Regions from separate parts of the Pseudomonas pergaminensis genome, predicted to be linked through region 1. Evidence: predicted binding sites of a transcription regulator. Region 1 holds the regulator's gene; each other region holds the start of a gene.
What was found. The regulator FliA, encoded in region 1, starts transcription of late flagellar genes. The targets are predictions, from matches to a motif close to CTAAAGTTTNNNNNNNNNNNGCCGNTAA.
Positions count from the first base shown of each region.

Region 2: a site for FliA is predicted at 1,340-1,367, ahead of KUA23_RS16215 (methyl-accepting chemotaxis protein). Genes of this name have one in related genera too.
Region 3: a site for FliA is predicted at 922-949, ahead of KUA23_RS13565 (methyl-accepting chemotaxis protein). Genes of this name have one in related genera too.
Region 4: a site for FliA is predicted at 888-915, ahead of KUA23_RS29250 (methyl-accepting chemotaxis protein). Genes of this name have one in related genera too.

Region 1 is NZ_CP078013.2:4,781,014-4,783,213, reverse strand. Features, by position in the region: gene fleN (flagellar synthesis regulator FleN) at 1-471, shown strand, start outside; gene fliA (RNA polymerase sigma factor FliA) at 468-1,208, shown strand; gene KUA23_RS21580 (chemotaxis response regulator CheY) at 1,377-1,751, shown strand; gene KUA23_RS21575 (protein phosphatase CheZ) at 1,770-2,200, shown strand, end outside.
Region 2 is NZ_CP078013.2:3,591,583-3,593,782, reverse strand. Features, by position in the region: gene KUA23_RS16215 (methyl-accepting chemotaxis protein) at 1-1,239, opposite strand, end outside; gene KUA23_RS16210 (TonB-dependent siderophore receptor) at 1,408-2,200, opposite strand, start outside.
Region 3 is NZ_CP078013.2:3,008,140-3,010,339, forward strand. Features, by position in the region: gene KUA23_RS13565 (methyl-accepting chemotaxis protein) at 1-854, opposite strand, end outside; gene KUA23_RS13570 (undecaprenyl-diphosphate phosphatase) at 1,075-1,905, shown strand; gene KUA23_RS13575 (DUF1294 domain-containing protein) at 1,902-2,200, shown strand, end outside.
Region 4 is NZ_CP078013.2:6,392,925-6,395,124, reverse strand. Features, by position in the region: gene KUA23_RS29255 (LysR substrate-binding domain-containing protein) at 1-837, shown strand, start outside; gene KUA23_RS29250 (methyl-accepting chemotaxis protein) at 1,015-2,200, shown strand, end outside.

The sequences.
Region 1 (2,200 bases):
GTGATCGACACCGCCGCTGGGATCGGCGAGTCCGTGGTCAGCTTCGTGCGTGCTGCACAGGAAGTGTTGCTGGTGGTCTGCGACGAACCCACCTCGATCACCGACGCCTATGCCCTGATCAAACTGCTTAACCGTGACTACGGCATGAACCGCTTCCGCGTCCTGGCCAACATGGCCCAGAGCCCGCAGGAAGGGCGCAATCTGTTCGCCAAGTTGACCAAGGTCACGGATCGCTTCCTCGATGTCGCCTTACAATACGTCGGCGCAGTTCCCTACGACGAGTGTGTGCGCAAGGCTGTGCAAAAGCAGCGTGCAGTCTACGAAGCGTTCCCTCGTTCCAAATGCGCATTGGCGTTCAAGGCTATTGCCCAGAAGGTCGATACCTGGCCGTTGCCCGCCAACCCTCGGGGGCATCTGGAGTTTTTCGTCGAGCGATTGGTGCATCAGACGAGCGCAGGACCCGTGCTATGACAGCGACCGGCTACAACGCGTACAAGAAGTCTGCCCGTGACAGCCAGGGCGAATTGATCGAGCGCTACGCGCCCCTGGTCAAGCGTATCGCCTATCACTTGCTGGCACGCCTGCCCGCCAGCGTCCAGGTCGAAGACCTGATCCAGGCGGGCATGATCGGCCTGCTCGAAGTGTCGACCAAATACGACGCGAGCAAGGGGGCGAGTTTCGAGACGTACGCGGGTATCCGCATACGTGGCGCGATGCTCGATGAAGTGCGCAAAGGTGACTGGGCGCCGCGTTCGGTGCATCGCAATACGCGCATGGTCAGTGACGCAATTCGCGCAATTGAAGCAAAAACCGGTCGCGACGCTAAAGATCACGAAGTTGCGGCCGAACTCCAATTGAGTCTCGACGATTACTACGGGATTTTGAACGATACCTTGGGCAGCCGCCTGTTCAGTTTCGACGACCTCTTGCAGGACGGCGAACACGAAGGGCTGCACGAGGACGGCGCGAGCGCTCATATGGAGCCATCGCGTGACCTGGAAGATGAGCGTTTCCAGGGGGCGTTGGCGGACGCGATTGCCAATTTGCCGGAGCGTGAGCGACTGGTGTTGGCGCTGTACTACGACGAAGAGCTGAACCTCAAGGAAATCGGTGAGGTCCTGGGGGTCAGCGAATCGCGGGTCAGCCAGTTGCACAGCCAGTGCGCAGCCCGCTTGCGGGGGCGTTTGGGAGAGTGGCGAGCGCGCTGACAGGCAGTGTGGGGACACTGTAGACGATACCGCGAGGGCAAGCAGCCTTCGCGGGTTCGACCCGTGGTGCCCCCGGCAGTCCTTTTTGTGTAATGCCTGTTGATTGAAATGGCGCGTCCAGGTGCTGGGCGCGTTTAAGACTGCTTGGAGGTCGAATTGGACAAGAACATGAAAATCCTCATCGTTGATGACTTCTCAACGATGCGGCGGATCATAAAAAACCTGTTGCGTGACCTTGGGTTCACTAACACGGTCGAGGCGGATGACGGCATTACGGCGATTCCGATCCTCAACAGCGGGAGCATCGACTTTCTGGTAACGGACTGGAACATGCCGGGCATGACCGGCATCGACTTGCTGCGCCACGTGCGCGCTGACGAAAAGCTGCGCAGCCTGCCTGTGCTGATGGTGACCGCCGAAGCCAAGCGTGAGCAGATCATCGAAGCCGCCCAAGCCGGGGTTAACGGTTACGTGGTCAAGCCATTCACTGCCTTGGCCTTGAAAGAGAAGATCGAAAAAATCTTCGAACGCATCCACGGCTAATGCCATCGCGGGGGAGCTATGGAGCATAAAGAAACGTCACAGGGAGACTTCGAGTCGACCCTGAAAAAGCATGCTCATCAGTTGGTCGACAGCCTTGAGAAAGGCCAGTTCGGCGACGCGGTGCAGTTAATCCATGAGCTCAACCAGACCCGTGACCGCGGCCTGTACCAGGAAGTGGGCAAGCTCACACGCGAGCTGCACAGTGCGATCGTCAATTTCCAGATTGACCCGCATATGCCCCAGGCCGAAGAAATTTCGCAAATCACTGATGCCACCGAACGCCTGTCCTACGTGGTCAGGCTGACTGAGGCGGCGGCCAACCGCACCATGGACCTGGTGGAAAACGCCACGCCTCTGGTCAACGGCATGGCCAATGAAGCCCAGGCCCTCAGCGTTGACTGGGGCCGCTTCATGCGCCGGGAAGTGGGGGCTGAAGAGTTTCGTGAATT
Region 2 (2,200 bases), 1.2 Mb from region 1:
CACGCAGCGCTCTACGCCCTCGCGGCTATCATGCATGGCTTGCACCGCCTGCCGGCTGCCGTGTTGCAGGCCTTCGATGATGGTTTTGATTTCCTGGGTGGATATCGCCGTGCGTTGCGCCAGGTTGCGCACTTCGTCGGCAACCACGGCGAAGCCACGGCCTTGCTCGCCGGCGCGGGCGGCTTCGATGGCGGCGTTGAGGGCCAGGAGGTTGGTCTGGTTGGCAATGCTGCTGATCACTTCAAGCACGGTGCCGATCTGTTCGGTTTGCAGGGCCAGGCCCTGCACCGTGTCGTGGGTGCCGCTGAGGCGCGTGGCCAGCTGAGTGATTTCCTGCTGGGCGCGGCCGACGCTTTCCTGGCCGCGCAGGATCTGTTGGCTGGCCTTGCCGGCATGATCCACCGCTTGCTCGACGTGCACGGCAATGTGGCCCATGGCGTCTTCCATGCGCTGCATCGAGCCGCTCATCTCGGTGATTTGCGCCAGTTGGTGCCGTGCGCCTTTTTCCAGGGTGCCGCTGGCGCTGGCCAATTCCTGGCCGAGTTGGCCAAGGCCGTGGGAGTCACGGGCGACGCCGTCGATCAGGCCGGTCAACTGATGCAGAAAATGGTCGAAACGCTTGGCGAGGGAGACGTGGGTCTTGCCCTGGTCGCCTTGGGCGGTTTCAACGGTGAGCTGGGAAGTGACCGCCAGCATCTTCTCGAGCATTTCCTGGCTCTCGACCGCTTCGGCCTGGCTGTGCACGGCCAGGTAGAGCAGGGCGACGGTCTCCATCACCACGTAGAACGCATGCACGAACACCATGGTCCAGCCGCCGTGGTGTTCCATCACGAACACTGGAAAACCTTGATGTTGCAGCGCATGGAAAACCACGTGGTGCACGGCGATGGTGGCCGCCGCCACCAGGATCGGCAGCCAGTCACGGTAAAACGTCAGCACCGCGAGCAACGCGAAGATGCCGAAGTGCGCTTCGATCAAGCCCTGGGCCTGGTTGATATGCAATGCCGCCATGACCATCAGGCCCGCGCCGAGCGCGCAGCGCATGACACGGGTGCCACCGATGGCGCGGTAAAGCGCGGTCAGCACCACGCTGGTCCCACCGCCGACTATCGCGGCCTGTATCAAGGTGTCGTGCCAGAACGCCAGGCCCAGGGAAAACAGGAACATCAGCCAGACCAACGCCAGCATGATGCGGTCGGCTTTGCGGTAGTGCTCGAAAAAACGCGTGCGAGTGGGCATTCACACTGACTCCATGTGGTCTGGCCGAAAGAAAGCGAGGGGCAGGGTGGAGCGAATCAGGGATTTCTTGGTTTTTATTGGATTCTGTGATGCCAAACGTGTATCGGCAACAAGAGGCGGGACTTTAGAGCGGCTACCCAAGCGGGTAGCCGTTTATCGGGAGGAGAATCAGAAGCTGTACTTGGCCGTCAGCATCATATTGCGCGGGTTGCCGTAGGAATCACCGCCATAGCTCACAGAGTTGGAGATGGACTGGTAGTAGCGGCGGTCGAAGATGTTATTGGCATTGAGCTGCAGGTCCAGGTGCTGGTTGACCTGGTAACCGGCCATCAGGTCGGTGACAGCGTAGGCGCCTTGCTGGAGGCGGTAGGTGCTGCCATCTGCGACTTTGAAGTCGTTGTACATGCGGCTCTGCCAGGAGACGTTGCCACCCACGCGGAGTTTTTCCAGCGAGCCCTGGAAGTGGTAATTGGTGGTCAGTTTGAACAGGTGTTCCGGCGTGTCGGTGTCGAACTGCTTGTTGACCTTCTGCGGGTTGGCGTCGTCCTTGATGGTGTGCGTGCGCGCGTAGGTGTAGCCACCGCCGACCTGCCAGTTCTCGGTCAGGGCGCCTTGCAGTTCGAAGTCGATGCCCTGGCTGCGAATCTCGCCGGAGGCCACAGAGCAGGAGGCCTGCGGGCAGTTTGCGACTGTCACGCCCACGGCACGGTTTTCCTGGTCGACGCGGAACAGCGCCACGCTCGCGTTGAGCGCACCCCCCAGGTATTCACCCTTGATACCCACCTCGTAGTTCTTGCCGACGATGGGCTTGAGCGGGCTGCCGGAGGTGTCTTTTTCGCTCTGGGGGGTGAAGATATCGCTGTAGCTGACGTAGACCGAGTGATGGTCGTCCAGGTCGTAGATCAGGCCGGCGTAGCGGGTGAGGTTGCGAGTCACCTTGTAGTCGCCGTCATTGCTGCCG
Region 3 (2,200 bases), 1.8 Mb from region 1:
TTGCCCAGCTCCTGCGAGGACTGGCCCAGGGCGTTGGCGCACACCTGCAATTGGCTCACCACCTGGCGCAGCTTGGCGGTGAAGCTGTTGAAGTGTTGTGACAGCTGGGTGACTTCGTCCCGGCCATGGGTGTCGAGGCTGCGGGTCAGGTCGCTTTCGCCGCTGGCAATGTTGCCCATGGCGTTCACCGCATCCTGCAAAGGCCGCACGATACTGCGCGCGATCAGTGACACCAGCAGTGCCATGACCAGCGCGATCCCCAGGCCGATGAACGAAGCTTTCCACACCTGGCCGCTGAACTCGGACTGCACGTCATCCACATACACGCCGGAGCCGATAATCCAGCCCCAGGGTTCGAACAGCTGGATATACGAGGTTTTGGCCACTGGCGCGTCGGCCCCGGGCTTGGGCCAGCGATAATTGACGATGCCGGCGCCCTTGGCCTTGGCCAGGATCACGAACTCATTGAACACGGCAAACCCGTCCGGGTCGCGAATGGCCGAGAGGTTCTGGCCATCGAGCTTGGGGTTGGCCGGATGCATGATCATCACGGGCGTGAGGTCGTTGATCCAGAAATAGTCGTCATGGTCGTAGCGCAAGCCGCGTACCGCGCTCAAGGCTTGCTTCTGGGCGGCGTCGCGGGTCATCACGCCGGTGGTTTCGAGGCTGTGATAAAACGTCAGGATCCCGCTGGCGGTCTGGACCACGTGCTGGGTCTGCTGGCGCTTGGCCTGGTACAGGTCGTCATGGATCTGCTTGAGCATCAGCAAACCCAGGGCCAGCAGCATCAGCACGGCGACTATCAGGATCAGCCACAGGCGCCGGCTGATCGACATATTGCGCAAACTGTTCATCGTCCTGTCACTCCGTGCTTTTTATAATTGTGGGGGCTGCATCGACTTTTCCGACTTGTCTGATAGGCTTTCGGCCTGTAATCGCAAAACCTGAGTACCGTCTGATTTTTCACGAAATTTTTGCAGGCCGGCGTTGAAAATCAGCACCGGCCTCTGTCGTCAGTGAACCACTAAAAAAGATTAATAAGGCATGCCGTTGAGCATGACCTTTGGGGGAAGCATGGATTTTTGGACCGCCATTCAGGCATTGATTCTTGGCATTGTGGAGGGGCTTACCGAGTTCTTGCCGATTTCCAGTACCGGCCACCAGATCATCGTTGCCGACTTGCTCGACTTTACCGGCGACCGTTTCAACGCCTTCAACATCATCATCCAGCTGGGCGCGATCCTGGCGGTGGTGTGGGAGTTTCGCGGCAAGATTTTCGAAGTGGTCAGCGGGCTGCCGACCCAGCGCAAGGCCCAGCGGTTTACCGTCAACCTGTTGATCGCCTTCCTGCCGGCGGTGGTGTTGGGGGTGATATTCGCCGACCTGATTCACCACTACCTGTTCAACCCGATCACCGTGGCCACGGCGTTGGTGGTGGGCGGCATCATCATGTTGTGGGCCGAGCGCCGCCAGCACGAAGTACACGCCGAAACCGTCGACGACATCACCTGGAAAGACGCGCTCAAGGTCGGCCTGGCCCAGTGCCTGGCGATGATCCCGGGCACCTCGCGCTCCGGCTCGACCATCATCGGCGGCCTGCTCTTTGGCCTGTCCCGCAAGACCGCCACCGAGTTCTCGTTCTTCCTGGCAATGCCGACCATGGTCGGTGCGGCGGTGTATTCGGGCTACAAGTACCGTGACCTGTTCCAGCCCGCGGACCTGCCGGTGTTCGCCATCGGCTTCGTGACCTCTTTCATCTTCGCGATGATTGCCGTCAAGGGCCTGCTCAAATTCATTGCCAGCCACAGCTACGCCGCGTTTGCCTGGTACCGCATCGCATTCGGCCTGCTGATCCTGGCCACCTGGCAGTTCGGCTGGATCGACTGGGCGGCCGCCAAGGCATGACCCTCCAACACCCACGCCTGAAAGCGGCGATCTTTCTGCTGCTATGCGCAGCGCCATTACTGGGCTCGGTACTGGCGTGGCAACGCGGCGAAACCGTCATCCCACTGGCGGCCTATGGCGTAGTCAGCGTCATCGCGTTTTTCCTCTACTGGAGCGACAAACGCAAGGCACGCAGCGACAGCTGGCGCACCCCTGAAAACATCCTCCACGCCGTCGAACTCGCGGGCGGCTGGCCAGGCGCGCTGATCGCCCAGCAAGTATTCCGGCACAAGACGCGGAAGGTGTCTTATCAAGT
Region 4 (2,200 bases), 1.6 Mb from region 1:
GAGCTGTCCATTACGCAGAGTGCGGTGAGCCGACATATCCGCACACTGGAAGAGCATTTCGCCTGTCGACTGTTCCAACGCAGTGGCCGTACTCTGCAGCTCACTGAAGCCGCGCGCTTGCTGTTGCCTGGCGTGCGCGAAGGTTTCGCCGCACTGGAGCGGGCCTGCCATACGCTGAACGCCGAGGACGACATCCTGCGCATGAAGGCACCGTCGACCCTGACCATGCGTTGGCTGCTGGCGCGACTCAGTCGCTTCCGGGCGCTACAGCCTGGCAATGAAGTGCAGTTGACCAGCGCCTGGATGAGCGTGGACGAGGTGGATTTCAACCAGGAGCCGTTCGACTGTGCAGTGCTGCTGAGCTACGGACATTTTCCGGCGGACTGGGAGGCCAGTTACCTGTTCCCGGAATTGCTGATTCCGGTTGGCGCACCCAACCTGTTGGCGGATGGTCCCTGGGACGCCGCACGCTTGGCCACTGCCGAGCTGTTGCACCCAACGCCCGACCGTCGCGATTGGCGCAATTGGCTGGAGCGCATGGGGTTGTCATCCCAGGTCTCGCTCAAGGGCGGGCAGGTGTTCGATACCCTCGAACTGGGCATGATCGCCGCCGCGCGGGGCTATGGCGTGTCGATGGGCGACTTACTGATGGTGGCCGAAGACGTGGCCCAGGGACGGTTGAGCCTGCCATGGCCCACTGCCGTCGCCAGTGGTGAAAATTATTACCTGGTGTGGCCGAAAACCCGCCCCGGCGGCGAGCGTTTGCGGCGCTTGGCGGAGTTTCTCCAGGCTGAAGTCAAGGCCATGGAATTGCCTGTGGTCGAGCGATTCGATTGAGTGGTGCAAGACCGTTCGTGCAATCGTTTGCGTGATACCCCTGTGATTCGCTCAAGTATTGGCTCTGCCCGCCGAAGTAGGTGTGTTGGAACCATCGCGCACCAACGTTTCCCACCAGATAATTTGCCGAGCAGCGCTATGAGATCAGGATGATCCTGGCCTCGGCCAGGAGCCTTCATGTCTCAACCTCGCGCCCGGATAGCCTCACAGCTAGGCCTCGCACTCGCCGTGATACTGGCTGTCGTCATCAGCGGCAGTACCGTGTTTGCCTTGCGTTCCCTCGACTCCGCCAACCTCGCCACCCGTGAGGAACACCTGGCCAGCGAGGCGCGCTTGCTCGCCGACCAACTCAATACCTTCCACAGCACGTTGCGCGAAAGTACCCAGCGGCTGAGCGGGCTGTTTGAAAAGCGATTCGGCGCGGGCTTGAGTGTGCGTGGGGACCAGCCCATTACCGTGGCCGGTGTGCAGACCCCGAGCCTGTTCCTGGGTAGCGACCTGCTGAACAACGATTTCGATGAGGTCGATGAGTTCAAGGACACCTCCGGCGGCGTGGCCACGGTATTTGTGCGCAGCGGCGAAGACTTCATCCGCATCAGTACGTCGCTGACCAAGCAGGATGGCAGTCGTGCCATTGGTACCGCCCTGGACCATCAGCATCCGGCGTATCAGCGCCTGCTTGCCGGGCAGAGCTACGTTGGCCGTGCGGTGCTGTTCGAACGTTCCTACATGACCCAATACACCCCGGTGCGCGATGCGGCCGGCAAGGTGATTGCGGTGCTGTTTGTCGGCTTCGATTACACCGATGCGCAGAACGCCCAGTTCGAAAACCTCAAGCGCTTCCGTATCGGCTCCACCGGTTCCCTGGCCTTACTGGATGAACAGAAACGCTGGCTGGTACCGCCGGCCGGTGTACAAGCACTGGACCAGTCGATTCCGGTGGTGCTCGACCTGGCGAAAAAACCGGGTGAGGGCCGCTTCTGGAGTGACAAGAACGAAGACTTCTACAGCGTCGCGGTGCCATTCGAAGGCGGACCGTGGTCGGTAGTGGCGAGCATGCCGAAGGCGGAAATCCGCGAAGTCACCTGGGCTGTGGGGATCCGCCTGGTGATTGGCAGTGTGCTGGCGATGCTGTTCGCGGTCGGCGCGGCGGTGTGGCTGCTGCGCAGCAAGTTGCAGCCCCTGAGTGACCTGGTGCGTCAGGCCGAGGCCCTGGGCGCCGGTGATTTGAGCGCACGTCTCAACGTATCCAGCCATGACGAAATCGGCCAGCTGGCGCGCAGTTTCAACCAGATGGGTGAAGCGCTGTCGACCATGGTCTCGCATATCCGCAAGGCGGCCGAAGAGGTCAACAGCCGTGCCC